Regions from separate parts of the Candidatus Villigracilis affinis genome, predicted to be linked through region 4. Evidence: riboswitches for the same ligand, from Rfam matches in the RefSeq annotation. Region 4 holds a riboswitch; each other region holds the start of a gene.
The links. Region 4 has a riboswitch for cyclic di-GMP ahead of IPI86_RS22455 (MBOAT family O-acyltransferase). Riboswitches for the same ligand answer to the same signal wherever they lie in the genome.
Positions count from the first base shown of each region.

Region 1: another riboswitch for cyclic di-GMP. It lies ahead of IPI86_RS18350 (LamG-like jellyroll fold domain-containing protein); the one in region 4 lies ahead of IPI86_RS22455 (MBOAT family O-acyltransferase).
Region 2: another riboswitch for cyclic di-GMP. It lies ahead of IPI86_RS15615 (choice-of-anchor J domain-containing protein); the one in region 4 lies ahead of IPI86_RS22455 (MBOAT family O-acyltransferase).
Region 3: another riboswitch for cyclic di-GMP. It lies ahead of IPI86_RS18305 (hypothetical protein); the one in region 4 lies ahead of IPI86_RS22455 (MBOAT family O-acyltransferase).

Region 1 is NZ_JADJKT010000036.1:684,190-692,246, forward strand. Features, by position in the region: gene IPI86_RS18350 (LamG-like jellyroll fold domain-containing protein) at 1-4,424, opposite strand, end outside; cyclic di-GMP riboswitch class II at 4,478-4,599, opposite strand; gene speB (agmatinase) at 4,874-5,698, shown strand; gene IPI86_RS18360 (uracil-DNA glycosylase) at 5,736-6,377, shown strand; gene IPI86_RS18365 (acyltransferase) at 6,374-7,552, shown strand; gene arsB (ACR3 family arsenite efflux transporter) at 7,607-8,057, opposite strand, start outside.
Region 2 is NZ_JADJKT010000036.1:100,084-108,140, reverse strand. Features, by position in the region: gene IPI86_RS15625 (choice-of-anchor Q domain-containing protein) at 1-1,702, shown strand, start outside; gene IPI86_RS15620 (hypothetical protein) at 1,819-2,289, shown strand; gene IPI86_RS15615 (choice-of-anchor J domain-containing protein) at 2,350-4,389, opposite strand; cyclic di-GMP riboswitch class I at 4,515-4,592, opposite strand; gene IPI86_RS15610 (S-layer homology domain-containing protein) at 5,074-6,816, shown strand; gene metK (methionine adenosyltransferase) at 6,946-8,057, opposite strand, start outside.
Region 3 is NZ_JADJKT010000036.1:657,299-665,355, reverse strand. Features, by position in the region: gene IPI86_RS18325 (sugar ABC transporter permease) at 1-375, shown strand, start outside; gene IPI86_RS18320 (carbohydrate ABC transporter permease) at 387-1,607, shown strand; gene IPI86_RS18315 (hypothetical protein) at 1,739-3,262, shown strand; gene IPI86_RS18310 (MFS transporter) at 3,376-4,659, opposite strand; cyclic di-GMP riboswitch class I at 4,948-5,036, shown strand; gene IPI86_RS18305 (hypothetical protein) at 5,185-5,580, shown strand; gene IPI86_RS18300 (signal peptidase I) at 5,704-7,542, shown strand; gene IPI86_RS18295 (hypothetical protein) at 7,552-7,707, shown strand; gene IPI86_RS18290 (tetratricopeptide repeat protein) at 7,827-8,057, opposite strand, start outside.
Region 4 is NZ_JADJKT010000039.1:235,167-243,223, forward strand. Features, by position in the region: gene IPI86_RS22430 (DKNYY domain-containing protein) at 1-540, opposite strand, end outside; gene IPI86_RS22435 (hypothetical protein) at 537-1,388, opposite strand; gene IPI86_RS22440 (DUF2905 domain-containing protein) at 1,446-1,679, opposite strand; gene ruvB (Holliday junction branch migration DNA helicase RuvB) at 1,755-2,777, opposite strand; gene IPI86_RS22450 (hypothetical protein) at 2,848-3,876, opposite strand; gene IPI86_RS22455 (MBOAT family O-acyltransferase) at 3,974-5,359, opposite strand; cyclic di-GMP riboswitch class I at 5,512-5,608, opposite strand; cyclic di-GMP riboswitch class I at 5,701-5,788, opposite strand; gene IPI86_RS22460 (HlyD family efflux transporter periplasmic adaptor subunit) at 5,859-6,986, opposite strand; gene IPI86_RS22465 (FtsX-like permease family protein) at 7,065-8,057, opposite strand, start outside.

The DNA.
Region 1 (8,057 bases), on a different contig from region 4:
GGATAATTCCATATTCTCACTTCATCCAGCGAGCCATTGAAATATCCCTGCGTGGTGTTTCCATTTGACTCAATGGAAGTACCCAAGGCAACCGGGGGAATACCCACTGCATTCGCAGGCTGACCCACCACCAGCGATGCTTCCAACAGGCCATTGAGATACAGCTTCCAAGTTGTGCCATCGTATGTGGCTGCGGCGTGATACCAGGTTCCATTGACAATGGGAGTCGTTCCACAAACAGGATGGTTCTGGCTGGGCACGGCTCCAGATGCGGCTTCTTCAAAGTCTGCACATAATGTATTGGTAGCAGAGTCGATGCCGAGGAAATAATTGATGTCGGCGTTTGCATTTTCGGCTTCGGCTGTGCCCTTGGTGATCAAAGGAATCGCGGAGGCAATGCCGCCTGTCCCGGTATCAGTGCCTATGCCCGCGCCATCGCGACGGAACCAGGTTTCGAGCGTGAAGGTGCTGGAATTCAGGCTGGCCGAATTCGCAAATTTTGTATAAGCATTTGCACTGCCTAATTTCAAAGCCGCGCCGCTTTCCGTCAATGTGGTGGCACAGGAAACGCTGCTATAAGCAGATTGTCCACCTGCATTGATCGCACGCACACGGTAACAATACTGCGTGAGCGGCAGGGCAGTGCCATCGGAGTAGGAGGTGGCGTTTAACCCCGCGGTTGCCACATAACTGAACGGCCCGGCAATATTCGTCCCGCGCTCGATCTCAAAACCAACCTCATTGCTTGAATTATCCGTCCAGGTGAGGTCAACTTGATTGCCAAAGGAGGCGGCGGCATTTAATCCACTGGGTGCGGCGGGAATGCTGAAATTGATATTGAACGGTGCGCCCGGCGTAACCCAACTGTAACCGCTGTCGTTGATCGTGCCATTCACGCTTGTTCCTGCAGATCCATTAATAGCCGTACCGGTATCTTGATTCAAGCCCCAGCGGGCGATCAACCCGGCCTGCGCCGTGGTGAGTTGAGCATTGATCGTGGCAAGGATTTCCGACGGGGTACGCACGTAATTCCAAATACGCACCTCTTCCAGGGTGCCGTTGAAGAATCCCTGGGTTGTGGCGCCATCCGATTGAATGGATGTGCCAAGTGAAACGGGGGCGATATTCATATCGTTGGCTGGCTGGCTCACGGTTAAGGATGCTTCGGGCATTCCATTCAAATATAAATGCCAGGTTGTTCCATCATAGGTTGCAGCGGCGTGATACCAAACCCCGTTTTGGATCGCTGTCGTTCCGCAAATGGGATGGTTCAGACCGGGGGTTGTGCCAGAGGCGGCTTCTTCAAAGTCTGCACACAGTGTATTCCCGCCTGGGTTGATGCCAAAGATGTAATTGATATCCGCAGTGGCGTTTTCCACTTCGGCGGTACCTTTTGCGATCATGGGCTCAATAAAAGTCCCGTTAGCGCCGGTGGTGGTTGCGATACCGGTTCCATCTCGGCGGAACCAGGTTTCGATGGTATAGGCAGGCGTATTCAAGCTGGATGAAGTCGGGAAAACCACATAAGCGCTGGCATTGCCGAGTTTCAGCGCCTTTCCGCCTTCTGCCGGAGTGTTTGCACACGACACATTGCTATAAGCAGACTGTCCGCCTCCGCTCACTGCACGCACGCGGTAACAATACTGTGTAAGCGGGCTGACGGTTCCATCTGCATGAGTAGTTATGTTGGTGCCAACACTGGTCAATGCGCTGAATGGACCAGCCGCATCGCTTCCGCGCTCGATCTCAAAGCTGGTTTCGTTATTCGAGTTATCCGTCCATGTCAGGTTGATGTTGGAACCGGATGTCGCTGTGGCATTTAATCCTGCTGGCGCGATAGGTGCGCCGATGACGATATTGAATGGCGCACCAGAAACCCAAAGTGGATTATTCGTCAGTGTGCCATTAAACGTACCAACAGAGCTGGCAATCGCGGCACCAGCGCCTTCATCCATGCTCCAACGCGCGCTCAAGCCGCTTCCGCTTGTCAATTGCGAATTGATATTTGTTTGGATCTCTGAAAGGGTCAGAGCGCGATTCCAGATACGAGGCTCATCCATGACCCCAGCAAAATATCCCTGAATGGTAGTGCCATTGGAACGAATGGAAGTTGCAAAGGCAGTTGGGGAAGTCGTTGCACTGGCAACGGGCTGACCCACTGTTAACGAATTTTCCAAAACCCCGTTCAGGTAGATCCGCAATGTTGTCCCGTCATATGTCATTGCGGCGTGGTACCAGGTATTGTTCACGATGACCGTTGTTCCTGAGATCGGATGATTCAGGCTTGGAGCAGCCCCGCCTGCACCCTCTTCAAAATCGGCCACCAGCACAGCAGAGGACGCATCAATACCCAGGAAATAGTTAATATCTGCAGCGGCAGCTTCGCTTTCCGACGTTCCCTTTGTGATCAAAGGAATGGCAGATGTAATTCCACCGCCGCCGGTCGTGACGCCAACACCTGCACCTGTGCGTTTAAACCAGGTTTCGATCGTATAAACAGGCGACGCAAGGGAATTGCCCGTTCCAAACGTAACGTATTGATTGCTTCCATTAAATTGCAGTGCCGCCCCTTGAGCAAGAGAAGGCGTTACATCCACTTCCGCGGAATCAACCGACTCATTAGCGGATGTATCAACCGCCCGCAGGACATAATAGTAGGTTGTGTCATTGGTCAGGCCTGCATCCAGATAAGTTAATGAAGTCAGCAGGGAAACATTGACCTTTGTATATGGCCCCCCCGCGATTGTGCCCCGGTATAAGTTGTACCCGGCAAAGTCAGAATCAGAACTGGCCGTCCAGGACAGGTTGACGTTTCTACTATATGAACTGGCAGTTAAACCCGTCGGCGCAGCAGGAGGGATATTATCCGGAAATCCTGTTACCCAGGTCGGGCCATTTACCAGTGTGCCATTCTCCGCAGTGGGGATGGCTGAATCATTGACAATCGTACCCGTGCCTTCATTTAACCCCCAACGCGCAAGCAAGCCGCTGCCGCTGGCGAGTTCAACAAACCTGTTTGTTTGAATTTCATTTTGAGGTAATGCACGATTCCAGACTCGAGCCTCATCGATTGTACCGGCAAAGAATCCTGCGCCAAGCACACCGGCAGAATTTATCCCGGCCGCCAAACCGGGATGCTGGTAACTGGTGGATTCCGGAGTCGCATTTGGGCATGCCACAACAGCGGCATTTAATGCATCAAGATTGCCATCAAGATAGATTGACCAACAGGAACCTGTATAAGTAACCGCAATATGATGCCACTCACCGACGGGGACCAACGTAGTTCCCCAAGCTGGATGATTTGCGCCCCCAGCAGTATCTTCAAAATCCACGCCTACAAACCCATCGGCGGTGATTCCCATGAAATAGTTTGTGTTCAAGTTGGCCGGATTCTCCCCCTCCCCCATGCCTTTGGTGAGAACGGGGTAAATACCATTCGGTCGACCACCGCCCCCGTCAAAGCCGTTCGTGCCTGTGCTCATGGTAAGTCCACCGGCAGCGCGCTTTACCCAGGCTTCGAGTGTAAAAGATGTTACTCCCAATCGGTTCAGGTTACTTGCGGTTGTACCCGAGCCGTCATTTAAACCCCAACGACCAATCAGCCCACTGGTTGGAGTTAAGATTTCAGAATTCATACCTGACTGGATCTCGGCCTGTGTACGAACGACATTCCATACACGCACTTCATCCAACCTTCCTTGAAAATATCCTGCGGGTGTACCAGCAGAAGTCAACGCAGAACCGATGGCAGCATGCTGTATGCTGTCAGAGCGTGGGAGGACATTGGCGCCTAGATCCGATGTTCCATCTGCAACACCGTCCAGGTATAAGGTCCATACTGCACTGACACTATCGTAACTTACCGCGGCATGATGCCATGCGTTTGTGGTTATCGTGGTCAACCCGATAATGGGGTGATTCGCCCCCGTGGCGGCATCCTCAAAATCAGCCGCCAGTTTTCCGCCCTGGATCCCAAGATAATAATTCGCATCCACGTTGCTACCGTCGGCCTCATTACGTCCCTTGGTAATTAAAGGATAAACCGCGGTCAGGCCTCCCCCGCCTGTGGTTCCAGTTGTTCCACCGCCCTGCCAATAAAACCAGGTTTCGAGGGTAAAGTTTGTAACACCTAATTCTGGTGCGGCACCAAACGTCACATACTGGCTGGTCCCATTAAATAATAGCGATGAACTGCCCAGCCTGGAGTTGGCTAATGTATTCCAAGCAGGAGTACCCGTCAGTGTACCTGGAATAGAGCGGGTGTTTCCAAATGTAACATGTTGATTCGTACCATTGAATTGCAAGGCTGTTCCAGCAGGGGCAGCCAGCACGCTTTGCACTGGAATACCTAAAGCACTAAACAGCATACTTAATATCGCAATGCAAGAAAACACACGAGCTTGGAATCGATTGTTCATCATGCCTCCACCTATTTAGAACATAAAGGATAGTTTATATCTGAAAACAAAAAAACCAGCCATTAGGCCGGTTTCGCTATTTGCTCCTCAAGGATATTCCCTTCCATGTATGTTACTTTCGGAGCATGAAGGTAAAGCGACCAAATTAGATCCCTGAATCATCGCAGCCAATTGACTCAACAACCTTGCAAAAATGCAAGGCGATTTGTATTAGTATACAGATTTACAAACTGATTTCAATTAGGTAGTTCTTCCCGGTTTAATAATCAAATGTCATAACCGTTTTGGGAGCGATTTGGCTGTCTGAAAAGCTTTTCCAAGCCGCAAAACTGTCTACCAGGCGGAAAGTGAATAGATTGCCATCCTTGCCTTCATGGGTACGATGCCTACAAGCGATTTGTTGAGTAAAATGAGCATACAAGAAACGAATCCTGTCGAAAAAGGTCTAAACCATGAGAACATTCCGTCCCTTCCCCCAACAAAACACACGCATTGGTTTGTTGGGCGTCGCATTCGATGAAAACTCATCCTACATGCGTGGTGCGGCGCTGGCTCCGCAACGGATCCGTGAGGCGTTTTTCTGCGACTCGTCCAATCAGTGGACGGAAGATGAAACCTATCTCGGTGCGGATAGTATCTTCGCGGATGCTGGCGACATCACACCGTCGCAGGCGGATATGCCCATTGAGACCGAGCAGGCCGCAGGTCGATTGTATGAAGCGGGGTTGAAGGTCATGGCATTCGGCGGTGATCATTCGGTCACATATCCGCTGGTGAAGGCGGCTGCGAAAGCTCATCCGAATTTGAGCATTTTGCATTTCGATGCCCACCCCGACTTGTACGATAACTTTGATGATAATCCGCATTCACATGCCAGCCCGTTCGCGCGGATCATGGAAGCGGGTTTGGCGAAACGCCTGGTGCAGGTGGGCATTCGCACCATCAACGGACATCAACGCGAACAGGCGAATCGCTTCGGCGTGGAAGTGCTGACGATGAAAAATTGGCAGGATGTTTTCAACATAAATTTCGATTCACCGCTTTATATCACCTTTGACATGGATTGCCTTGACCCTGCATTTGCGCCCGGCATTTCGCATTGGGAGCCGGGCGGGCTTTCCACACGTGAGGCATTGAGCGTGATCCAGTCACTGCAGGCAAACATTATCGGCGCGGATGTGGTGGAGTTGAACCCAACACGGGATCCCTTGAATATGACCGAGATGGTGGCGGCGAAGGTTTTCAAAGAGATCGTAGCAAAGATGCTCATGAGGTAGAATCGGGCTTACATCCTCTTTCATAAGGAAACCGCTTATGTCTCAATCTGATTCATCCAGCACGGGCGCAAAACAATATTCATCGCTTGAAGAATTATTCAGTGTGATGAAACGTATGAGTGACGATCCGCTGGCAAAGGCTGGTACCAATATCGTCATCAGCCGCGGCAATCCGAAGGCCAAATTGTTGATCATCGGTGAAGCGCCGGGACCCGAGGAAAATATTCAGGGAAAGCCTTTTGTGGGGCGCGCAGGCCAGATGCTTGATAAGATCCTGCAAGCCGCGAACTTCGACCCTGAGCAGGATGTGTACATCACCAATTCCGTTTTTCGCATGCCGCCCGGTGAGGATGGAAAGAATTTCCGCAAACCCACCGATACCGAAACCGATTTTTATCGCCCGTATGTTTTTGAGATCATCCGACTGATTGATCCGTTCGTAATGCTGCTGACGGGAAACGTGGCCAGCTATTCCATTCTGCGCAAGACAGGCATCACCTCCCTGCGCGGAAAATGGACCGAGCTTCAGGGCCGCTGGATCATGCCGATCTTTCACCCATCCTATCTACTGCGAAATCCATCCAAAGAGCCTGGCTCACCCAAAGCCCAAATGTGGGATGATATTCGTGAAGTCCGCAAAAAATATGACGAATTGACCGGGAAGACAGCGGCCTCATGAATGACCGCTCGAAGGAATTGGATGGATTGCGAGGCATCGCGATCCTGCTTGTCATCGCGCATCATGTTCTAAAACGAGCCGATTATTTCACTGCCAACGGCTTTTTGCATTTCATCACGCGCCTGTCACTGGTCGGCTGGATGGGCGTGGATATTTTCTTTGTGCTTTCGGGCTTCCTGATCACATCCATTTTGTTGAAAGCCAAAGACGAAAAAAATTATTACAAGAACTTCTATGCGCGGCGGGTGCTGCGCATTTTTCCGCTGTACTATGCGGCGCTCGCCCTGTTCCTCATCGCAGTGAAATTCGTCCCCGCCGTGGCAAAGACAGCCGACACCACCATCCCCTATTTGCCAACCTTCCTGCTTTATCAACAGAATTGGTTGTACCTGTTCTCGATTTATCCCTCTGCTTATTTGAGCGTTACCTGGTCGTTAGCCATTGAAGAACAGTTCTATTTGATCTGGCCCGCCATCGTACGCATGACGAATCAAAAATTACTGACGTGGATCAGCGCGGGCATCGTCATCCTCTCCCTGCTGGTGCGCACCGTGGCCACTCTGCTCTCGCCCGATTCGGAACAATTGCCCGTCATCTTTTTCTACAACACATTCACCCGTCTCGAAGGATTGGCACTGGGCGCATTGACCGCCATCTTCTTCATCACGCCCACAAACTGGCAGGCAACGGTCAAACGCTTGGCGCTGCCCGCCTCCATTGTGACGATGATCTTGTTCCTGTATCTGGCATTTATCGCCAGCCCTGCGGGGCCGCATCCGCTTTACAGAAACATTCCGCTCGGCACCATCGGATACACCCTGCTTGCATTTTCCTCTGCCGCGATGATCATTTTCCTCACCAGCGGCGCAGAGGCCTCGCTCATCCGAAAAATATTTGCAAACGGCGGTCTGGTCTTCTTCGGCAAGTACAGCTACTCGATGTATCTATTCCATATGCCCGTGGCTTTGACCCTGCTCGATATCATGGTCAAAGCCAAAGTTCGCGGATGGGAATACTACGTCGCCTACAGCGCGCTGACAGTTGTCATCACATCCCTGCTGGCATTACTGACCTGGAACATTCTCGAAAATCCGCTACTGAAACTTAAGCGTCATTTCACGAATGAATCCGAAACACACGAAGCAACTCAAATCGCAAAACAGCGGTCAACCTAACTGAAAGTTGACCGCTGTTCCTCTTTATTTATTTCCCCTGATACGACCCAATATTCATTTGGCAGGCGCAGGGACCATCGCCCCGCCAAAATATCTCTTCTGGAAGAAGAACGCCACATTGACCAGCCCGATCATCACTGGCACTTCGATCAACGGCCCGATGACAGCGGCAAAAGCAGCGCCAGAGTTAATGCCAAAGACCGCCACCGCTACCGCAATCGCCAACTCAAAATTGTTACTGGCAGCAGTGAAGGAGAGCGTCGTCGTCTTGGAATAATCCGCGCCGATGGATTTGCCCATGAAGAAGCTGACCAAAAACATGATCACGAAATAGATCAGCAAAGGAACAGCTATCCGCACCACATCGAGAGGCAGTTCCACGATCACATCTCCCTTGAGCGAGAACATGACCACGATGGTGAACAACAGCGCGATCAACGTCAACGGGCTGATCTTGGGAATAAAGACCTTGTGATACCAATCCTTGCCCTTCGCGCGGACAAGG
Region 2 (8,057 bases), on a different contig from region 4:
TATAGCCAATTTGAATAACCTGATAATTACGAAAGGGAAATCCCCTGCGTTTGGCGGTGGTGGCATCTTGAATTATGGAACATTGACGGTTAACAACAGTACAATTTCGGGCAGTAGCGGTACTGGAAATGGCGGTGGTGGTATTCTAAATTGGGGTGGTATGTTAATAGTTACGAATAGTTCCATAATAAATAATCCGGTAGGCGGCGGTATTATCAGCTATAACGCTATTGCGACAATATCAAACAGCACGATATCTGGTAACTCTACGACAACCTACGCTTCCGGGGGAGGTATTTGGAACTATGGAGCAATGACGATCACTGATAGCACCATCTCCAACAATGTCGCAACATCTGCTTCAGGCGGCGGTATTTATAATAATAGCGGTGTCTTAATAATTGATAGTAGTGTCATTGCAACTAACACTGCTGGAAATCCAGGTGGAGGCATCTATAACCTTGGCACGTTAACAGTGTCTGATACAACTTTTTCTGGCAATTCAGGTACCAGGGGCGGCGGTTTATACTCTGGTGCTAGCGGTACAATGACTGTAAAAAATAGCACGTTTTCAAATAACATAGCTACTTTGGAAGGAGGTGGGGTTTATTCACAGAGTGGAAATGCTTCCATCATAGCAAACAACACTTTCTTTGGTAATTCTGCGTCATCAAATGGCGGAGGTGTTTACATTGGTAATACACTAAGTATAGTTAATAGTACTTTTTCAAATAACTCTGCTTCCTCAGGAGGTGGTTTATATAATACCAGTACATTGAATTATGCTAATAATATTGTTGCTAATTCAACCTCTGGTGGAGATTGTGTTCAAGTTGTTGGCAGTATCGGTACGAATAAGAACAATTTGGTTGAAGATGCATCGTGTTCGGCTTCCTTGAGCGGAGATCCCAACCTTGGTTCGCTCGCAGATAATGGCGGCCCTACACAAACAATAGCATTAATCACAGGCTCTCCTGCAATTGATGTAGGAGATACAGCCACTTGTTCTGCGGCTCCGGTTAATAATTTAGATCAACGTGGTGTTACTCGCCCACAAGGCGCTCAATGCGATGTTGGGGCATATGAAGGCTCAATCACTTCAGGTACTACCTTTGTGGATGTGCCGACTACACATCCTTTATATAAGTATATTCAAGCTCTGTACGATGCGGGCTACACCGCAGGCTGCTCCAGCAGCCCGATGATGTTCTGCCCCGATACGATTTTGGACCGTGCGCAATCCGCCGTATTCATGCTGCGCGGACAAATGGGCTCTGGCTATACCCCGCCAGCCGTCACAGGCATCTTTGGCGACAACTGGACTGGTTTCGAATGGGCGCAGCCGTGGGCGGAAGGTATGTATCAGGAAGGCCTGACCACAGGCTGCCAGAGTAGTCCGTTGCTGTTTTGCCCCGCGAATCAACTTCCGCGTGTGGAGGCCAGCATCTTTGGTCTGCGCATGAAATATGGCGTGGGCTACGCTCCTCCCGCCGCGAGTGGAACTTTGTTTGCAGACTTCCCGTCTAGTGACCCGAGCTACTGGGGAATTGATTGGGCCGAGCAAGCTTATCTGGATGGCTTGCTCCCCGCATGCGGCACAGACAGCGTTACTGGCAAACCGATGTTCTGCCCAAGTGAATTGGTGGATCGTGGCTGGGGCGCGTACTTGATCGTCAAAGCCAAGAATTTGCCCACACCGTAATTTTCAGGAGTGAAAAATGACAGTCGCCTTTATGGATTGGGCGGCTGTCATTTTTGGATTTGCGTTGTTCCCATGAACTTTAAATACGCGGCGGCGTCTATAGCATGGAGGAATCCATGAAATCAACCATTGAACTGACACTTGTACTGGGAATGGTCTTGACCACCTGCCAATCGAATCCCACCTTTGTTGACACATCGCCTCTTTCTTCCCCTCAGCCTGCTGACACCTTCGACGGGACTCTCTCCACCCCTCAAATTGCTCTTACACATTCCTCTACGCAGGAGATTGCCGTGCAGGCATCCCGGAATGACTTGAGCCGGCGATTGAATATCAATGCCGATCAGATCACAGTAGTGAATGTTACAGAGGTAACGTGGTCTGATACCAGTCTGGGTTGCCCGCAACCGGGCATGGTCTATGCCCAGGTACTGACACCCGGCTACATGATACAGTTGAAAGCGAATGAAAGGATCTATACCTATCAATCTGACACGAAGGGAAACGTTGCGGAATGCGGCGGGCCTGAATTTCCGGTCACGCCGGGAGAAATCCAGGACGGACAACCTTGGATGCCTGTTCCATGACGATGACAAAATAAAAAGAGCCTGCCTCACACGAGGCAGGCTCAATGTTACAGAAGCAGGCTACTTCTTTGGTCCCTTGTTTGTATATGTGAAGTCGTATGTATAGGGAGCATAGGATGTGGTGCCTTCCGGCGCATCGAAGGTAACCAGCATGGCAACCTTGGTGGACCACTTCAACACCTTGTTCAGTTCGAAGAGGCCCTGTTCGGTTACGTGGTTCAACTTCATGCTGACCACCTTGTACTCATTCCCCTTTCCAACAGTCTTCATGCCGATAAAGGTTACGGTGTAATCATTGTTAACCGGCAGATAGTAGGTGAGATCATGGAAAGCCGCGGTGTTTGAGCCGTCGGAGATCAGCGTACCATCCACATAGACGTTGTCTATGAACCAACCGTCATAGTAGGTTCCCCAATCGGTTACATAGCGGAATGCAACCAGAATATTCTGGCCGTCGTACGCGCTTAGATCATAAGACATGTTAACCCATGTGCCGCTCCAGCCGGTGAGGCCGGGCAGGTTGGCAATGACGGTTGGATGAGCATTGGGGTCATGATCGGAGGTGGTATAGGCGTTGGCGAGGCTTGCCCAGGTGTATCCGCCGTCGGTTGAGACCTGAACGAAGCCATAATCCCAAAGCTCTTCGGTATCGTAGTAAGTATCGAAGGTCAATGTACCGCCGCCCGTCGTTTCAAAGATGGCCCAATTATCCAGCAAATCGCCCGCACCGCCCCATATCACAGCGCCGTCTGATGTCCAGCCGGTTGGGAATGTGCTATAAGCGATCCCGTTAAAAGTGAATTTGCCAAGAGCCTTGGGGTCGCCGTTGACCCAAATGTAATCGGTGCCCCATGGCGGCGCGCCGGGGGTATTGAAGGCTTCGAGATTTGGCGCGGCTGGTGTGCCGATATTCAGTGGCGCAAAGTAATAGCTCAGTTTTGGATCGACATTATAGAATTGATAGAGCCCGCCGCCGGGGTTCTTTGAGTTAATCAACATTGCCACGGACCAATCGTGGAAAATGTCGGCGAAACTCTTTTGAATGTTGAATGCGGCCAGTGTGGAGTTGATACCGCTGATCCCATTGCCCTCATCATGGAATAGAGCTTGGGTGAACGGCTTGCCATATTTCTCCAGGAGATAATACTGGAACAAGTAAGCCTGACCATAATCGGTCAATATCTCCAGATCGCCCTGGTCGCCCCAAACCGTTAGCGAATTCTCGGGCCTGGCCGCGGCGGCATCCACATGACCCTGGACAGCGATACCGTACCCGGTCAGATACTCGGCGAGATTCGACATGCCTTCATTGATGAAATTCTCCTCATCCGAGTCGTAGTCACTGTGCAGCAGGTGTTGATATTCATGGGCAAAGACGCCTTCATAAAGATAGGGTCGTGTGCCGTTTGGCCCGGTGCGATTGACCCAATCGTAGGCATCAATTGTCATCACATTGCGGTCAAAATAGGCTTCATAAGAAGGTGAGTAGAACCCTGCGATGTAGATGGGGTAATTCGGATCGAAATAATTCTCATCGCGGACGTTTGAAACCAACACCACCTGGCGGCCAGCCGTATCGGAGTAGTATCCGGGCGGGAAATATCCCCAGGCTTCAAGCAGGGAATATGCCCCATCATGTGCGGCGGGCATTCCGAAGAAGGATGTCTCCTTCGGATACATATTGTTCTCAAACTGTCCAAGCATATACTGGGCTTGTTCACAAGTAATTTCTGGGGTAGGGCGCGGATCACCCGCAGGCCATGCCAAACTGCTTTGCACCCAAATTTGAGCCAGCGGTCCCTCGGCTACGAGATAATAGTTCGTAAATCCATAGGCGCCTGTCACACTGTTTAATCGCATCCAGGTCTTGGTAGCCAGGACGCAACTCGTATAAGGCGTATTGCTCGAAAAGCCCGCCTCTTTTGCCGCATCTTCCGGTGTGTTGCTGATGATATCTGGGGTTGCTGGCATTTCACGGATGACCGGGCCGGCATCCATCGGGCTGTAGTCGATTGGTTTGGGCGCGGCAGATGCAGTTCCGGGCATGACGGCGATCGTCAATGCTAGTATGCCGATAACGGCAAGGATCTTTCTGTTCATCAGATTCTCCTTATGTATATATATTTGAACAAAAACGATATCCCTTGCATAGAAGCGGTTTATTTCTTCGTTTCACCTCCGTGATGGTTGTAAATGGAAATTAAAAACTGCCGAAGTAAAAACCTTTCGGCAGTCTGGCGGTCTATACGTGTAGACCCATGACTTTGCGTCCCCATCTCGCGATGGGTTTGCCATTTCGAGGCGAATCCCTACCTCTCAAGCAAATGCAAAATAACTCTAAATGTGTTTTTATATTACAAGGTTTGGACGGTAATTTCAAGTGATAATTTGCAATGTTTCCGGCAGCGCCTGATCTCTGATTACAGCGAGGTTTTGTATCTATTTCGATAATGATTGTCGCAATGATGCAATTCCGCGTGTAGTGAGTGGAGGTTGGATATTTTCTTAACTGCGCAACCTGTGGTCAATTGCGGCTGGGGTGCGTACTTGATCGTCAAAGCCAAGAATTTACCGACACCGTAATTCGAAAAATCAAAATATCTGTACTGGCAGGAGCCGTGAGTCGTTCTCACGGCTCCTGTTGTTAGTCGTCTGTTTTCGGTGGGGATTGTGTACCTATGAGCCAATACCGCCCAATCCATACTTGATATTTGATTTGATAAATCGTATAGTGATTTAAGGGCGGAAGTGAAGTTGTCACATAGTGAACCTGGGAGGGTTTCCATGTTTAATAAAAGTTTGACTCTCTTCATATTGGGCGGTTTGTTGTTGTCGTTTCTAATGAATCCAGTGATGGTTGGCGCAAGTGAAACAGGGGAAATTCCTCAATTGGTTGCCAATGGAGTGGGAGACTTTGCGCCGCTGACCGCTGGTAGTGAGATGGGACCCATTTCGGCGGGGTTGAACCATACCTGCGCACTGACTTCCTCGGGCGGGGTGGCATGTTGGGGAAATAATATGTCTCAGCAATTGGGAAATAACATGATGACTCATAGCCATGTTCCAGTAATGAGCCAACTTATCAGTGGAGCGAGCGCCATCGCAGCTGGGGGGATGCACGTCTGTGCATTGACCACGACGGGTGGGGTGCTGTGTTGGGGGGATAATAGCGCGGAGCAGTTGGGAAACATCACGCCTTTCTGGTCAACTTATGAGCCAGTGAGTGTGTTTGGGCTTTCCAGCGGGGTGAGTGCCATTGCGGCAGGACACTGGCATACTTGTGCGTTGACCACAACCGAGGGAGTGATGTGCTGGGGAAGTAATGGGGATGGTCAGTTGGGGAATAACTCAAATGTCGGCGGTTACACCCCAGTCAATGTAAGCGGACTTTCCAGCGGGGTGACTGCCATTGCTGTAGGTGGAGGGCATTCCTGCGCGTTGACTGCAACGGGCGGAGTGATGTGTTGGGGAAGTAATAGCAATGGTCAATTGGGGAATAATAACTCCAATAACCCAAGCCCAATCCCAGTCAACGTGGTTGGGCTATCCAGCGGGGTGGTTGCCATTGCTGCTGGTAGTTCTCATACTTGTGCGTTAACTGCGCTTGGAGGCATAAAATGCTGGGGTAATAATCAATTTGGACAATTGGGCAACAACACATTTGCTGATGAAAGCCTTCTGCCTGTGGATGTGGTGGGGCTTCCCAGTGGCGTGGTTTCCATTGCTACGGGAGAACATCATACCTGTGCGCTGACTTCAACTGGGGGGATGATGTGCTGGGGCGATAATGACAATGGACAATTGGGAAATAATTCATTGACCGTCAGTGCTGTTCCGGTGAATGTATCTGGTTTATCGAGTGGAGTTAGTTACATGACAGGAGCACGTTGGCATACCTGCGCGCTGACCTCAGACGGCGGAGGCATGTGTTGGGGGGCGAATGACTTTGGTCAATTGGGGGATGGAACAGATATCAGAAGCCTTATCCCAGTGTATATATCAGGTATGGCTCCTGTTCCCACCATATTCACAGATGTACCATCCACGTATTGGGCGTGGGAATATATCGAGCGATTGTATAACGCCGGCATCACCAGCGGATGCAGTGCCTCTCCGATGATGTATTGCCCGAGTCAACTGTCACCCGCGCCCAAATGGCCATCTTCATTTTGCGCGGCGTGCACGGGAGTTCCTATATTCCTCCAGCCGCAACTGGAACTGTCTTCACGGATGTCCCACTCGGTTCCTTCGCCGCAGATTGGATCGAACAACTTGCGTCAGAGGGAGTCACTGCTGGATGTGGCGGTGGAAACTATTGCCCGGATGCAACCATCACCCGCGCCCAAATGGCGATCTTCCTTTTGCGTGGTGAACATGGAAGTTCTTATGCTCCTCCTGTTGCAACAGGAACGGTTTTTGGGGATGTTCCGCTTGGTTCCTTTGCAGATGCATGGATCGAGCAACTCGCGGCCGAAGGTGTCACCAGCGGATGCGGCGGCGGCAACTATTGTCCTGATGCCAATGTGACACGCGCTGAAATGGCCGTCTTTTTAGTCAGAGCATTTAGTTTGCCGTAACAAATGAACTTGAAGCAAAAAGAGCCGCGAGATTCTCGCGGCTCTTTCTTTTTACCTATTACCTATTCACTCAAACTTCCTACAACCCCGCAGCCTTCTTCAGAGCCTCAGCCTTATCGGTGCGTTCCCAGGGGAATTCGATATCATCGCGGCCGAAGTGGCCATAAGCGGCGGTCTTGCGATAGATCGGGCGGCGCAGGTCAAGGTCACGGATGATTGCGCCCGGGCGCAGATCAAAATATTCGCTGACGAGTGCCGAGATCTTTTCATCTGCAATCTTGGCGGTGCCAAACGTTTCAACATTCACCGAAAGCGGATGAGCCACACCGATCGCATACGCCACCTGCACTTCAACGCGATCAGCCAGACCAGCGGCGACAATGTTCTTCGCCACATAGCGGGCCGCATACGCGGCGGAGCGATCCACCTTCGTGGGGTCTTTCCCGGAGAAAGCACCGCCGCCATGACGGCCCATGCCGCCGTAGGTATCGACGATGATCTTGCGTCCAGTCACGCCTGCATCACCCATTGGGCCGCCGATCACGAAACGACCGGTCGGGTTGATGAAGACTTTCAAGTTTTTATCAACCAAGCCTTCGGGCAGGGTCGGGTAAATGATGTGCTCGCTGACGAGTTCCATGATCTCAGATTGTGAGATCTCAGGCGCGTGCTGTGTGGAAATCAAAACAGTATCAATGCGCTTCGGTTTGCCATTGGAATATTCCACGGTTACCTGACTCTTGCCATCGGGGCGCAGCCAGGGGAGCACGCCGCTCTTGCGTTGTTCGCTCAAACGGCGCGATAATTTGTGCGCCATATAGATCGGCATCGGCATCAAGGTCGGAGTCTCATTGCAGGCAAAACCAAACATCATGCCCTGATCGCCCGCACCCACATGCTCAATACCAACGTCCTTCATCTCACCGCTTTTATCTTCCATCGCGTGATCCACGCCCAGCGCAATATCGGCGCTCTGGCTGGCCACGGCTGAAAGCACGGCGCAGGTATTGCCGTCAAAACCTTTATCGCTGCTGTCATAGCCGATCTCATTCACCACCTTGCGAACGAGTTCATCGAAGTTCACATAAGCGCTGGTGGTGATTTCACCCAGGAGTGCCACGAAACCCGTCTTGACAGCGGTCTCGCAAGCCACACGTGACATCGGATCCTGCTCGAGGCACGCATCCAAAA
Region 3 (8,057 bases), on a different contig from region 4:
ACCGTGCTCTTCCTCGCTGGCTTGCAAAACATCCCCGGTGAATTGTACGAAGCCGCCACAGTGGACGGTGCAGGCGCATGGGACAAGTTCTGGAGCATTACTCTCCCCATGCTTGCCCCGACGACTTTTTATGTCGTGTCCACCACAACCATTCAAGCTATGCAGGTCTTCGAGCAGGTCTTCATTTTGATGAATCCAGCCGAGGGGCCGAACAACTCCACGATCACCTTGGTGCTTTATTTGTATCGCAGCGGTTTCCAGAATTTCCAGCAGGGCTACGCCTCTGCAATTGCGTGGGTATTGTTCATCGTCATCTTTGGTATTACGTTGGTTCAGTTCCAACGCCAGCGCCAATCGAGCATTTACGAAAGCTAACAGGAGCAGACATGAAAATTCAATCCTATCGTTTTCTACAGTTCCTGAATAAATTCCTTGTTTACTTTGTCCTCACCTTTTTTGCGCTGGTGATGATCTTCCCGTTCGCGTACATGCTCGCCACGTCCTTCAAAATTCCCGCGGACACATTCCGTTATCCGCCGCGCATGCTGCCCCGCAACCCGGAGACCATTGTTGTGGACGGCTACGATGAACCGCTTCCACTTTACTTTGTGGATGTGGACGGCGTGCAGAAGGAATATGCACTTGCCCAGAGCAATATCAAAGTTGGCACCTACGCCCCGGCTGACAATCTAACGGCCACCGTTGAGCGCTATCTCACAGAGGTGAAACCGACTGGCGGAGCGACGAACCAGCAAAAAGTGGAAGTGAACGGAGAGATGGAAAAACTCTTCGATGTCGAAGTGGATGGTCAGATCATCCCAATGATTTTGGTCAGCCAGACCACAGTGGGTGAGTTCGTGGACCCGCAGAACCCAGAGAATAAAGTTTTTCAAAACGTCCGTTTGAGCGAACCGGTGGAAACTTTTGGCGGGCATCCCGAGAACTACACCGAAGTCATTGAACTGAATAACATGGCCCGCGCGCTTACCAATACAGCGCTGGTGACCATCCTCGTGGTGGTGGGACAATTACTCACTTCGGTTGTCGGCGGCTATGCCTTTGCACGCCTGCGATTCCCTGGGCGTGACACGGTCTTCGTCTTTTATCTTGGTACGATCATGATTCCCTTTGTCATGCTCATCGTTCCCTTGTATCAACTCATGGTGCTCATCGGTTGGACGAATCGCCTCGCCGCCCTCATCATCCCGTGGATATTCTCTGCGTACGGCACGTTCCTCATGCGCCAGCACTTCATCACCTTCCCCAAGGAAATTGAAGAAGCCGCGTTGTTGGACGGTGCCTCACGCCTCCAGATCCTGTGGCAAATTCTCATCCCTGCCAGTGTGCCAGCCCTGGCAACGCAAGCCACCTTCACATTCCTGTACGCGTGGAATTCCTTCTTCTGGCCGCTGGTCATCATCAATGTAGGCAACGAGAAGAATCATGTGCTCACCCTTGCGCTCAACGTGCTACGCGGACGTGCATCCGATACGCCGAATCTCATTTTGGCAGGCGCAGCAATTGCCATTGTCCCGCCGCTGATCGTCTTCATCCTTGGTCAACGCTTCTTTGTAGAGAGCGTAGCCAGCAGCGGTGTCAAAGGATAGTAAAATCCAGGTTCACAAAGCCTGACCGTTTGGATAATAGACCGTGGACGATGGACAATAGACCGTAGTCTGCTGTCCATCGTCCACGGTCATTCCATGCAATCATTTTAATTTCAAGGAGAACGTGCATCATGTTACAGAAAAAGGATGGCCGATACGAGGTATACGGAAACCCCATCACAGAACGCCAAACCCGCGCAGCAGATCAATGGAAGGCCATGCTGGCGAAGAAATTCAATTACGACCCCAATGAAAAATTCAATCTTACCGTCGAAGACCATCCTTACGATTCAGGTATCTTTGGCCTCAAGAATATCGTCCGCAATGGAAATGGCAAGCCGCTCGATAAAACAAACGGCGTCATCGTCAGCACCATCCGCATGGGATTCGGTCACTACCGCATCGCCATGGCGGGTGTCTCTGCGGCAAAGGCAATGGGCTTCACTCCGTACTGGCTTGATCTGCTCGGCATCCCCGGCATCAGCACAGACGTGATCAACTGGTGCAATACCAACTACAGCAAATATTCGCGCATCTCACAGCGTTATCCGTGGTTCGATAAATACGTGTGGGAATCTCTCACCACGGGCGAACCAACTCTCCCCGGGTTGGACGCGCTCTTCAATTACATGACCAGCACCTGGCCGTGGCGCTTCCTCAAGACCGAAGTCAAAGATTACAAGATGAGCGAGCTGTTCAATAATCTTTACGGCGCGCTTCCATCGGATATGCCCACGCTCACCTCCCACATGTGGACAGCGATGGGCGCTGTCGCGGGCGGCATGACCAACGTGGTGGACATGATGTTCGACAACTGGCCGATGGCTTTCCAACTCACCGAAGGCGCCAAGCACGCGGTTCAATCTCCGTCAGGCTATTACGGCTTCCGTGCCATGCGCGGATTTGACGACAAAGGCAAAGTCCTCAAGCCCGTCCCGCAGGACGCGCTCTTCTTCACAGGTCATCACGTTGACCATGAACTCGTCGAGAACATCGAAGTCGATTGCGCAGATCGCATCACCCGCATGAATGCAAAAGAACCCCGCCGCTTCCTCGTCACGATGGGCGGCGCTGGCGCGCAGCGTGAACTCTTCAAAGCCATCATCGAACACGCTGTCCCAATGATCGAGAAAGACCAGATCGCGCTCTTCATCAACCTCGGCGACCACAAAGACAATTGGGTTTGGCTGCAGGAACAACTTGCTCACCACAAAGACCTGATCAACACGCACTTCACCTGGGAAGACACCAAAGAATTCACAGACAGCATTCGCAAGAAGCCCGCGCACGGTCTGCACATCTTCCTGCACGACAATACCTTCCACGCGGTCTATGCCACCAACTATCTCATGCGCGTCATGGATGTGATGATCACCAAGCCCAGCGAACTCGCCTTCTATCCCGTTCCCAAAATTTTCAACGCCCGCGTCGGCGGACATGAAATGTGGGGCGCCATCCGCGGCGCAGAGATCGGCGACAGCACCGTCGAAACCCGCACCATTCCGCAAACCCTGCAAGCCATCGACCTCCTCACCGAAGCCGATGACCTGCTCGCCATGTTCTGCGATTGCATCGTCAAGAACAAAAGCATCGGCATCTACGACGGCGCGTATAAGAGCGTTGAACTCGCCACGGGTAAAAAATTCAAAAGATAAAGAATCGATATAAACATGACCAGCCCCGAAATTATTCTTTCGGGGCTGATTTTTCTTAATAACTCAGCTTATGCAATGTCGTTCTGCCGCCCGCGTTCAATTACGTTACCCGTCTACGGTAGACTTTGAACTTCGGGCATCTTTGTCAGCACCACGCGTGAGAGAACCAGAGAACAAATTGCGAACAGGGTCATTGCGAACCCCAATCCCATTTTTTCACCGAGTGCACCGATCATCAAATTGCCGAACGGTGCGAAACCAAAAAAGGTCAGCGTATATAACCCCATGACCCGTCCGCGAAAGCTATCTTCCACGCGGGTTTGAAGGAGGGTGTTGATCGTGGTGAATTGGACCATGAAGCCAATCCCCAGACCAAATGCCAGCAAAAGCGAAAGCGGATAACTGCTCACGAAAGCAAACGCGATAAGGATCAGCGGAAACGCAATGTTGGTAATGACCAATAACTTTCCGCGCCTGCCATGGCTTACTTGATTCGCCAACAGCAAGGCTCCCATGACTGCACCCAATCCAGACGCTGTATTTACCCAACCATAGGCGATCGCTCCCTGATGAAGAGTCTTCTCTACGAATGCGGGCAGGATCGTGAAATAGGAAACACCAAATATACTGAAGACCAGCGAGAGCAGGATCAATGCGGCGATCTCACGGGTGCCAGCCGCATAGCGCAAGCCGCTGACCAATTGCTGCCACGGCGAAGTGGTCTGTTGTCGGCGTTGATGCGGAGGGAGTTTCATGAGCCATAATCCGGTAAGCACTGCAAAAAAGGAAATTCCATTCAATGTAAAGCACCAGGCTGCGCCGATCACCGCCAGCATCATCCCCGCGATCGCTGGCCCGATGACGCGTGCACTGTTGAACATCATCGAATTCAAGGCGATGGCATTCGGAAGATCCTTTTTTCCCACCATCTCAGGAACAAATGCCTGACGCGCCGGGGCATCGAAGGCATTGACCACGCCCAATAGGGCGGCCAGAATAATCACATGCCACTCTTGAACCACATTTGAAAATGTCAGGGCTGCCAATGCAAACGCCAGAATCATCGCGCCGGATTGAGTCATCATCAACAGGTTGCGGCGTGATACACGGTCCACCACCACGCCGCCCCACGGCGAAATGATCAGCGTGGGAATTGCCGAAGCAAAAGCAACCAGTCCCAGGGTCAACTCTGAATGACCGAGTTGATACACCACCCAACCCTGCGCAATGACCTGCATCCATGTGCCGATATTCGAGATCAACTGTCCGCCAAAATACAATTGATAATTTCGATGCCGCATGGCCACGAAGGTTGTATTGCCATCCGAGGGCGGGGGAGAACTCGAGAGGATCGGTTCAACGGGTTTGGCGGTATCTTCAATGATGGGCTTTCTCATGATTTCACGTACTCCTAAAACTATTCCATGGTTGATGGTTCGTTTTCAATTCATTTGAAGATGACATTGTATCCCCGAATGTGGATGCCGAAATACGGCCCGATCGTGACGAACCTTGGGCCTGCTTCTGCCCAAAGTGCAGAGTCTCCCCGATACAATGACGGTTATGTCCTGGAATTCTGGTAATCCCTTTTTATAGCCAGGAACAAAATGAGTAGTTTTACGCAAGTGATTTAAGTACCGGAACGATTGAGGTAAACTTCTCGTATGACTATACTGTAGATAAGAAAAACGAAAAGGCAAACCTGTCTAAAGGCAGGGACGCAAAGTCATGGGTCTAACGTCACGCAAGTGACCATGACCGCCAGGCCGCCGAATACCACAAGAAACCTCACGTGATTATTTGACCTGGCTTAACATAAGCCGGGTCTTTTTAATCAAATGGCTTGATCGTTTTTCAAAAACGCTGTTCGCTTCATTAGCGCAGATCCGATGAGAATCGGATTTGTCAAAAGGAGATAAGCCATGTTTCGCAATTTCAAAATTCTGTTGATCGTTCTTGTCGTAATCGTTGCCGCGGGAAGCGTGTACGCTTTCGCCGCAACGAATACCGTACCAGACAGCGCCGCGGGGTACAAGGCAAATGTAATTCCTGGTTACACAGTAACCAATATCGTATATGATCTGGATACGACCAACCCAACCCTGGTCGACGCGATCACCTTCGACGTCGCCCCCAGCAGCGGGACAGTTATTGCTGCCATAGCAAAACTTCAGACCGCAACAGGCGGCGCCTGGACAGATTGCACCCTCGTAGCTGGTGTCGCCCCGTCCATGGAAGTTACCTGCACCTATGGCGCTCTCAACCTTATTGATGTTACCGCACTGAACATTGTCGCCAGCAGCACCCTCGACCCGTAATATCCGTATGACACTGACATTTGAATAGCTCATTATGAAGATAGGGTCTGGCCTTGCCAGGCCTTATCTTCATAAATACAATAAACGAACTTTCAAATTCACACATGCTCCTGTAAGCATCTTATGAAACAAACCCAGCGCTGGTCATCCATTTTCTTCAATCTCATCCTGTTTGTGGGACTCATATTTTTTTGGATTACTTTCGCCCCGACCAAAATTGGTGGACAGGCATCCTACGTAATGGTGAATGGCATCAGCATGGAGCCAAACTACCATACCGGTGACCTGGTCATTGTTCGCAGGGCAAAAACATACCAAATTGGTGACGTTGTCACTTATCGCGATGCAGAAATGGGCGCATATGTGATTCACCGTATCGTCGGCATTGAGCAGGGACATTTCGTAATAAAAGGCGATAATAATTCGTGGATTGATGCATCCCAGCCCACCCCTGAAGAAATCACCGGCAAACAGTTGGCTTACTTGCCCAAAGCGGGTTTGGCAATGCAGTGGCTTCGCAAACCCCTTAACCTGTCACTCACCATTGTTTTACTGGGAGGTATTTTTATGTCCAGTCTGATAACCAAACCATCAAAAGGCAAAAAGGGAAAGAATGGCTCATCAATCGGGTTAGGTGGAATGCTTGAGGGCATGCTATACCTGCTGGGGACCCTGTTTATCGGGTTTCTTGGCTTGGCCATTTTTGCATTCACCCGGCCAGCCACGCGTACGGCAGATACCATTCCGTATCAACAGGATGGTATCTACTCCTATACTGCGACTGGATCCCCCGGAGTTTATGACACGGGGATGGTACGCAGCGGGGAACCTGTTTTCCCCCGACTGGCATGTTTTCTCAATATTGGGCTTGCCTATAATATTACGGGGAATCAGCTTCAAAGTTTATCGGGCAGCCAGCAAATGTTTGCACGGATCATAGATCAGCCGAGCGGCTGGCAGCGTACCATCCCATTACTTCCACAAACAGCATTCAGCAGTAATCCATATTTCGGTACGGCCACCTTGGATATTTGTCAATTGGAAACATTAGTAAATTTGGTTGAAAAAGAAACAGGGCTGCGCACAAACTCTTATACCGTTGAAATCGTTACAAACATTGCCTTCACTGCTGTCGTTTCAGGACAAGTGATCTCTGACACATTTGACCCCACACTTGCTTTCAAGTATGACAAAGTGCATCTCTATCTTGCCAATACGAATGATGAAATAGACCCCATGCGCATAACGAAAGAGGGTCTTGCAAATAGCTCCAGCATGCAAGCCAGTACTTTGTCCTTGCTGGGATGGGAGACTACAGTTGACTTTATTCGCTTATTTTCCCTGCTTGGATTAGGAATTTCATTTAGTGGGCTTGCCATCATGGGTCTGTCCATCTTTAATATGACCCGTCAAAACGAAGAGGCGCTCATTCGCTTACGCTACGGCTCAATGATAGTGGACGTTCACGAAAAAAGCCTGGAATTTACCTCCGCCTTGATCGATGTCACCAGTATGGATAATCTTGCCAAACTTGCCGAACGACAGGGGACCATGATTCTTCACATGACCCGCAATTTCCTGCATTATTATTTTGTGCAGGATAATAGGGTGACATATCGCTACGTGATCAGCATGGGGAGGAAGGGTATCGTCGAAAACGAGTCGAGCCATGATGAGGCATTAAGAACTGCTCCTGATCTTGAACAATATAACCTGCCTGTGAAAGAACCTGTACAGCTAAAAATGCAAAGGCATTGGACGAATGTCCATAGAAAGAATGGTAGAAGGCCAAAACCAATTCAAAATGAGGTGTTGGAGCCTGCTGTCAATTACGGGAAAAATACGATTCGGGAGAATTGGTCAATTGCTGAAAAAGAACCTGAATATGTCATTCATACAGGTGAAATTGAATTTGTGATGACTCAGCCGGAGACGGAAATGTTACGAAAGATCAAGTTGTAAAAACCTTCCTTGCTTGATTTTTTGAAATTCATTTCATCTGCCGAAGAGATGAGCGCGCAGGTTGAAGAAGTCACTGCTTCGGCTCAATCACTGATGGAGATGGCCAAGTCATTGCAGGGGACCGTACAGCAATTCAATCTTGGAGAAGCGATGACACCCGCATAGTTTTTGGACGAATTACCACCCGCGTCAAACCCGACCTGCAACCTGCCGCTGAAAAAAATGCCTGTTCCTCCCCGACGGTGTATCAGTGCTGCACATTTTTATCGTGTTTCTTTTTAAGCTCACTTCAATATTTCTTTTACAATTGCTTCGAGTGGGTTGTCTTTGGTAAAGATTTTTGCTGACTTAATTTCTTTCGAAGTTAATTTCTCTTTCAATTCAGCGGCCATTTTTTCAGCGCGGACTCTTGTTTCCTGCATGATAGCAGGATGATCAATGCAGATCAGAAGCAGTTGGAGGGCATACTGATGATCCGCGTGTTTTGCATGCGCGCTGGCAATGCCAACGATCGC
Region 4 (8,057 bases):
GCCATTCACGAAGACAGTCTTTGAATCTTTGAGATAGGTGTGGTAATTCCAACTTCCAATAATAACAAGATGAGATGGATCATCAGAAATGATCCCAGCATTCCAATAAATATGTTTGCCATCGCGGGAGATATTTTCAGCGAGAGACTCAAAATTGGCAGGGTCATCACTGAAAGCATGACCACTGGCATAGACATGCCTGGAATCGCGGGCAAAGGGATGCTGCAATAATTCAAAAGTAGATGGGTCAGCATCTGGGATCTGGCTTCCATCAATGTAAACATGCGAGGCATCAAGTGCATAGGATTGGTCGAGGATCACAAACGAGTCATGGTCTGCACCTGTGATCTCAAATGGCGACGCAAGCCCAAAGCCGGGGTGAAAATAAACCTTTGTGCGGCGGACATAATATCCGCTATCGCTCAGGGAGCCAGGCGGCATATCGGAAAAATACAGATAGCCAATGCCAGCCGCCACCAGTGGACACAGGCACAAAAACACAGCGGCAGCGATCAGATAGGTTCGTTTTGTGTTATTCATAAAATCTCTTTGTTCATATCGCGAATGCGCGGGGCGAGCGCAACCGCAAGATAGATCATCCAAACAATAAGGCCGATGTGCAAGACATCGTTTTCGGAAAACCAAATCCCATTTGCCCACAATGCCGCTGTATTACCCGAAATGAGATAGAGAAAATAAGCGGCAATGGTAAGCCCTAACCACAACCAAGCACCCAATGACACAAGGTCAGCATCCAGTTTGTATTTGGCATACCGCCAGCCGTTGATGGCGAAAAACGCGATCACACTCGGCGCGGCGACAACGAGAAGCAATTCAAAAGAAATCAAAAATTTAACCGGGATAAATGCCCCCGCCATCACCAACCCAAAATAGAAAACCGCATTGATAAGGGCATACATGGAAAGCCACTTCCGCAATTTGCCGTCGGCGCTGGAATGAGCAACGGCCAGCATCATTGCATCAATGCTCCAGACAGAAACGATGAGATAGGCGATCTCCCACCAGCTTGTCCACAGGCAGGCGGTGCGGCCTTCGCACTTGATGGCATAACTGAAGGCTTCATAGCTTGTGCCTGCCAAAAGCGCGCCGAGTCCCCAAAGAAGCAGGGCAATTCCCCACCAGAAGCGGGAGCGTTGTCCATCGCGGATCTTTAGAAAATACAACCCAACGGCGATGGTCAAAACACCCAGCAAATAAACAATGATGGATGTACTCGGCTGAACAATAACCAGCCTGTTGAATTCCAAATAAGGCTGGATCTGAAGCCAGGTTTCAGGGGTTTGTTGCGGGACATACAGGATCGTATCCAAACGCCCACAGGAAGAAAGAAAAAAGAGAAAAGGCAAAAGGAGGAAGAATCGTTTCATGAATTTGCGTGGAAAATGCAGGCTTCCAAAAAACGACTTTACGAAAGCCTTCAAAATTTACTTTTTTAGAAAACGAGAGATGATATTGAGCAGAATGGATAAAACCACCGAAATCAAAATCGAACTCGTGACAGGGAAGTAAAAACTTCCATTCTCCCCTTCAATGCGGATGTCACCGGGCAGGCGCCCGAGCGGAATTCCAAATTTCGCGGCGAAGTACACACCTCCACCCACAAGAAAGAGAATGATTCCGCCGAGCATTAAGTAACGAGCTATTGATTCCATGTTCATTGAGTTTCAAAGTTCACAGAGTTACAAGTTAAAAAATAAACCTTCAAACTATTCAACTTGCAAACCTTCCAATATTTACAACAACCTCTGCTGACCCTGTTCCGTGTAGGTGTACCCCAAATGTTCATACGCCGATTTGGTGGCAACGCGGCCTTGCGGAGTGCGGTCTAAAAAGCCGAGTTGGAGCAAATACGGTTCGACCACATCCATGATCGTGTCCTGCTCTTCGCTGATGGAAGCTGCGATGGTATTCAAGCCAACAGGCCCACCGCTATATTTTTCGATGATGGTCTTCAGAACACGGCGGTCAACATCATCGAGGCCGAGAGGGTCAACCTGCAACAGGTCGAGGGCTTCGCGGGCAACTTTCTGGGTGATGATCCCATTCGCGCGGACCTGAGCATAGTCACGCACACGGCGCAGCAGGCGCAGGGCAATACGGGGAGTCCCACGCGCACGGCGCGCCATTTCAACAATGCCTTCCTTATCGGCTTCCACTTTAAGCATCCCCGCAGCTCGGGTGATGATCTTTTTCATGGCTTCCAGATCGTAGTAATCCAAACGATACACAGCGCCGAAACGCGCGCGCAGCGGAGCAGTGACCAAAGCCAGCCGCGTCGTTGCGCCGACCACCGTGAACTTCGGCAGTTTCAAACGGATCGAGCGCGCCGACGGACCTTTGCCGATGACAATATCCAGCGAGAAATCTTCCATTGCTGGATACAAAACTTCCTCGACCGCGCGCCCGAGGCGATGAATTTCATCAATGAAGATCACATCCCCAGCACGTAAATTGGTGAGAATGGCCGCAAGGTCACCCGCGCGTTCGATGGCGGGGCCAGCCGTCACTTTTACATTGACGCCCATTTCGTTCCCCAGCACATGCGCGAGGGTGGTTTTTCCCAAGCCAGGAGGGCCGTAAAACAAAACATGATCCAACGCCTCGCTTCGTCCACGGGCCGCATCGATGAGAATGGATAGGTTTTCCTTTACCTGATCCTGACCGATCAAGTCATCCAATTTTTGCGGACGCAGGGCGTTATCCACGCGGTCATCGGGTTTTGATTCAGGGTCAAGAGGTCGGGAAGATTTGCTCATAAGGAGATTATACCCTGCGGGTAGAGTCTATCAATAAACAGCAATCAGCTTTCGGTTAAGTGCGAAGCGGTTATTCCGTCAATAATTTAAAGAAATATTCGATGTGCCGTTCCGCGAATTCCACAATGACCACGTCGGGCTTTTCCTTTTCGATCAGGTCTATATAATCGGGAAGTTTCGACGTGCCGTAATGCAGAGAAAAGGTCTTGCTGAAATATGGCTCGATCAACTGATTCAAACATTCGTTGTAAAACGAATCATGCAAAATGACCGCACTGGGCAGGTCGGTTTCTGAATTGACCGAAACGCGCATCTGTTTATTTTCGGCGAACGGCGCGGGCATCACTTCAACATTAGTTTCAAATTTTGGAGTCAGGGTCCATGTCTCTTCTTGCAAGCCAAGCCCCATCGTCTTGGAAATATCGAGCGAGGAATCGATCGTTGTGCCAATTTCAAAATCGGATAAAGAGCGCGGTCGCACTTCGGGATGGCTGATACTGACCATCGAGATGATCTCCGCGGAAGCATAGTACGCCCCAAGGCAATTCCAATGCGCATCAGACTTGAAGTAAATCTGTGAGGTCTGACTGGCTTCACTCAACACAGGACGCAAATCCATGACTTGAATGTTGGTATGCTCCTGCATGTATTGCATGAACTGTTCAAGGCGCGAGGTTTCGCCGAGCACGGGAATTTCATCGGGCATGTACTGCGGGTAGATCGTGTTTTTATCAGGCGGGATGACCACCAGCATGCTCCCGCCGTTACGCATGGCGGCATCGTTGATTTGATTCAAGATCGCTTCCACTTCCTTCAAATTCTTTTTGCTGACGGGGGATGTCTTTTGATAATCGTGGATGCTGAAATCGCCCGAGTAGAACAACCAGCCATCCTTGCCCACGATCCCTTCATTAAAAACCTGGTCGCCAAGTGAATAACGAAAGCCGTTAAATGACTGGATCAATGCCGTCTTCAGAAAAAAACGGTCCGAGATCGTTTTGACTGTCAACTGCGGGCCGAGGAGTTGGGCCAGCAGAATGGCAAAGAAAACAGAGACGAATATTTTTGGATAGAGTTTATCCCAAGTTCCCATTTTCATTTACACGGTCTCCTGAAGTTTCATGGGCAGGCAAACAAGGTCACTCGACTGCTCCGCAGAGAACAAGCGGCTCTGTTCAGGCCGAAACATGTTGAAACTAAAATGTCCCATAAATTCCTGGTTGAAAGGTGGCACTCACTGTGGAGGCGACCGCTGCTAGAAATAGAAAAACGAGTCCCAGATCGTACACCAATTGAAAAAAGAATTTCACAACAGGCTTATCGTTGGAAATAACATCAGCTTTGCTCTGAAACCAATTCCCCAACGGAAGCGCCAGCAAAATGCCAGCAGCGAATGCAAGAAGAAAAGTCGGCTCGATGAACGGCAGTGGGCTGGTCACTTCGAATGGCAGAGGACTTAATCCGCTTGTATCGCCTGCAAGGCGGCGCAGGAAATCGAAAGCAAAATCGGGTGAAGGCGAGCGAAAGAACACCCAGCCAACCAGAATCACTCCCAGCGCATACACATGCTGAACAGGCGCCCAGGCCGTACGCAGTTTTTTTCCAAGGGCTGTGGATTCGAAGATCAAGGCCATTCCGTGGATCAGGCCCCAGATGAGAAAGTTTCTCGTCAGGCCATGCCAAAGACCTGTCAACGCAAAGACGATCAGAATGTTGAGCGGCTGGCCGATCCATTTCAAGCGCCGTCTTTCGAGCGGATAAAACACAAAATCGCGGAACCAGTTTGAAAGTGAGATATGCCAGCGCCGCCAAAAATCACCGATGCTTTTGGATATGTAGGGGAAGTTGAAGTTCTCCAGAAAGCGAAATCCCATCATGCGCCCGAGACCAATGGCCATGTCGGTATATCCTGAAAAGTCAAAATACAATTGCAGGGAATAGCTGATGATAACCAGCCACGCGAACGAGGGATCAATGGTCGGAGATGCCAGTTTGAAGATCGGTGTGACCACCCGTGCAAGCGTATCGGCAATCAAGGCTTTTTTAGCGAATCCGCGGATGTATCGACGAAGACCATCCGCTACATCTGTCGGCACAACTTGAATGTTCTGGATCTGTTCGCGCAGTTGTCGGTGGCGTGTGATCGGGCCGACGGGAATCTTTGGGAAGAGCAGCAGGTAAAAGGAAAAAGCCAGCATGTCCTTTTCACTTGCGGACACCTTGTTGTAGACTTCGAGCAGGTAGGCGATCACCTGAAAGGTGACGTAGGAAAGCCCCAGCGGATATTTAACACCCGTCCATAATTTGAAAACGACCAGAAGCGCAACATTTACAAGAATTCCGAGCCACAACAGGAACAGGGAGGTTCTCTGATCACGCCAACGGTCAATTCCGCGCGCAAGAAAGTAAGCGAAGAGAGTGAGAACCATCATCATGGCAACATAGGGAAGATTTCCCCACGCATAAAACAACAGGCTGCCTGCAACACCGATGATGAGTTTTCCGCGCTGGGGAACGATGAAATACACCAGCATGAATAAAGGCAGGAAGAGAAAAAGAAAGTTGGGAGAATTTATATCCATAAAAGATTTCCGCCCTTGTTGAGGAGGACGATTCGTCGGCGCGATTATAACAATAAACCGCCTCCCAGCTTTCGGTTAAGTGAGAGGCGGTTCCACATCCAAATTAAACAGGGATGACTCAAATAATGGTCATCCCTGAGAAAAGATTGCTCTTCGGCAGCCTGGCGATCATGACCACAAAATAAGGCGTATGATTTTAGATCCAGGGCTTTGCGTCATCAGGTTTCCCTGATTTTGCCTTTCGGAGGTCGGTCGGTCTTGATCAACTGCACAACTTTCATGCGTATGTTGATTTTAGACGCTCTGACTTTGCGTCGCCGTCTTTTGGCGGCTTTGCTTTTGTCGGTAGTCTGGCTGCCATGACTCAGTTCAGCTTTAGGCCCATGACTTTGCGCAACCGGGGTTTCCCCGGTATTGCCTTTTCTCGGAGCAATTAAATTATTGCACGCACAAAAATAAAATTCAATCACTCAGATGTTCTATTTATATAAAATGGAACTTATTGTTGAATAGGTTCCATAAAAGTTACTTCCACGGTCATACCCCACTTCAAGCGCGGATCAGCCTCCTGTACAGCGATGCGAACCGTGTACAGAATGTCGCCGCCCTGCTGGGTGAATGCCTGGCTGATCTCGGTGATCGTGCCTTTAAGTGAAACATCGGGCAGAGCATCGGGCACAAACAGCACCGGCTGGCCTACGCTTAATTTCACCACTTCCAGTTCGGTAATGTCCGTAGTTTCAATGACCCACGAATCGAAATTGGCAATGCTGATCACACGCGTTTCTACTGTGACCTGTTCACCCGCCTTCACACTGACATCTGCCACGATCCCATCAAATGGCGCGGTCAGAACATAGTTGGAAAGCGTGTCCTGGGACGAATCCAAATTGGCTTTGGCAAGCGTAAGCTGATCGGCATTGGGGCCGTCGAGGCTGATCTCATATTGATACTTCGCCTCGGCTTCAACAGCCAGAGCAGCATCGTATCTGGCACGGACTTCATCGCGTTCGCGGATATTATCTTCAAGGTTACGGATGGCCTGATTGAGATCTTCCTGTGCCCGCTCGAGATCATCTTCAGCAGATTTGCGGTTGGAGTTATCTTCGTCAAGGTCCTTATATTTTTCGAAGTCATCCTGCGCATCCTGAAGATCTTCTCTGCGATCCTCAACTGTGGCCTTGTCATCTTCAATGTTATCTTCGATGTTGTCCACGTTCAGATCGTCCCATTTCTGTTCAGCTTCGCCGCGCTTGGTTTGTGCATCCATGTAAGCCTGCCAAAGTCGGGCACGGTCGCCGCTCTCATTGCGGAGAAGGGTATCATAGGCATTTTGTGCGATGACGACCTGCGCTTCGGCCACACCCGCATTTGTCAGCCGCGCGAGGACATCCCCTCTTTTGACGGAGTCTCCGGCCTGCACAAGAATCGCCTCAACGACTCCGCGAGTTTGAAAGGACAGGTTGGTTCCCTGAATCGGTTCAAGGCGGCCCTCCGCCACCACTTCATTGGATGACACCACAGATTCTGCAGGAGCAGGTGCGGCGGTGGGTTGAGTTCCACACGCGGCAAGAGCGAGAGAGAAAATTGTTAGTAATGCAACGATATTCAATATTTGTTTTTTCATGTTTACCTTCTATAGGATTGTGAATGTCTGTGTGAAGTCTCGGCAAAATAGCAAACGGCCTCACAATGACATATTTTTTTATTCGTAAGCCAGTACTTCTCGAATCGTCAGGCGGGCAGCGCTGCGCGCTGGCAAAATGGAGCCGATCACTGAAAGCAGCAGTACAAGTCCAAACCAGATGGCATAGCCCAGGAACGTAAAGACTACATCGATGGGAGTCTCAAACACAGCCAGGCTGACAATATAGGAAAGCCCATATGTGAATGGAATGGAGACGCCAATTGCCAGAATAAATGAGAGCGTTCCTATCACAAAACCCTCTGCAATAATGGTCCGCATGACAGCGCGGTCGTCTGCGCCGATGGCACGCATGATCCCGATCTCGCGTGTACGCTCCAATACATTCATACCCATCGTACCGGTCAAACCCATCGCGCCGACAATAGCGGTCAACACCGCCATGATGAGCAGGAACGCAACGAGAATATCCAGGCTTTCGAGGGCGCTATCCAATGACGCGAGGCCTGATTCCGCTTTGCGGACTTTGAATCCTTCATCGCGAAAGAATCGATCCAGTTTTTCCGCCATTAAATCCTGAGACGTACGGTCGTGCTGCATGGTTACAACGCGGAAGGACGAAGAGCGATTTGGCAGGTTGGTGATTTGAGCGGCGTATTCAAGCGGTATATACGCAAACACGCCTTCCTGCCCGACAAATTTGAATAATCCGATGACTTCCCATGTCTCTTCGTGGCCATTGATCTTGAGCAGGATGGGGTCGCCAGGCTTGAGAGAGGGATAGGTATCAAGTACTTTCTCGCTCAAGAGCAGCTTGCGGACGTCTGTTGACCGCATCCATCGTCCTGCAACCATGATCGGCTCGATCAATTTGCTGTCGGAGGGTGGCGCAAAAACGTTTATGTTCTCAGCCACTGTACCATCAGGGTTAAGAAGCTCAAATGAAAGGAACTGCCAGCCTTCCACAGATACCACATCTGGATTCTGCAGGGCAAATTGCTCCACCTCGCGAATGCGATACGGTTTGTCAAAGTCAAGCGTGACATCGGCACG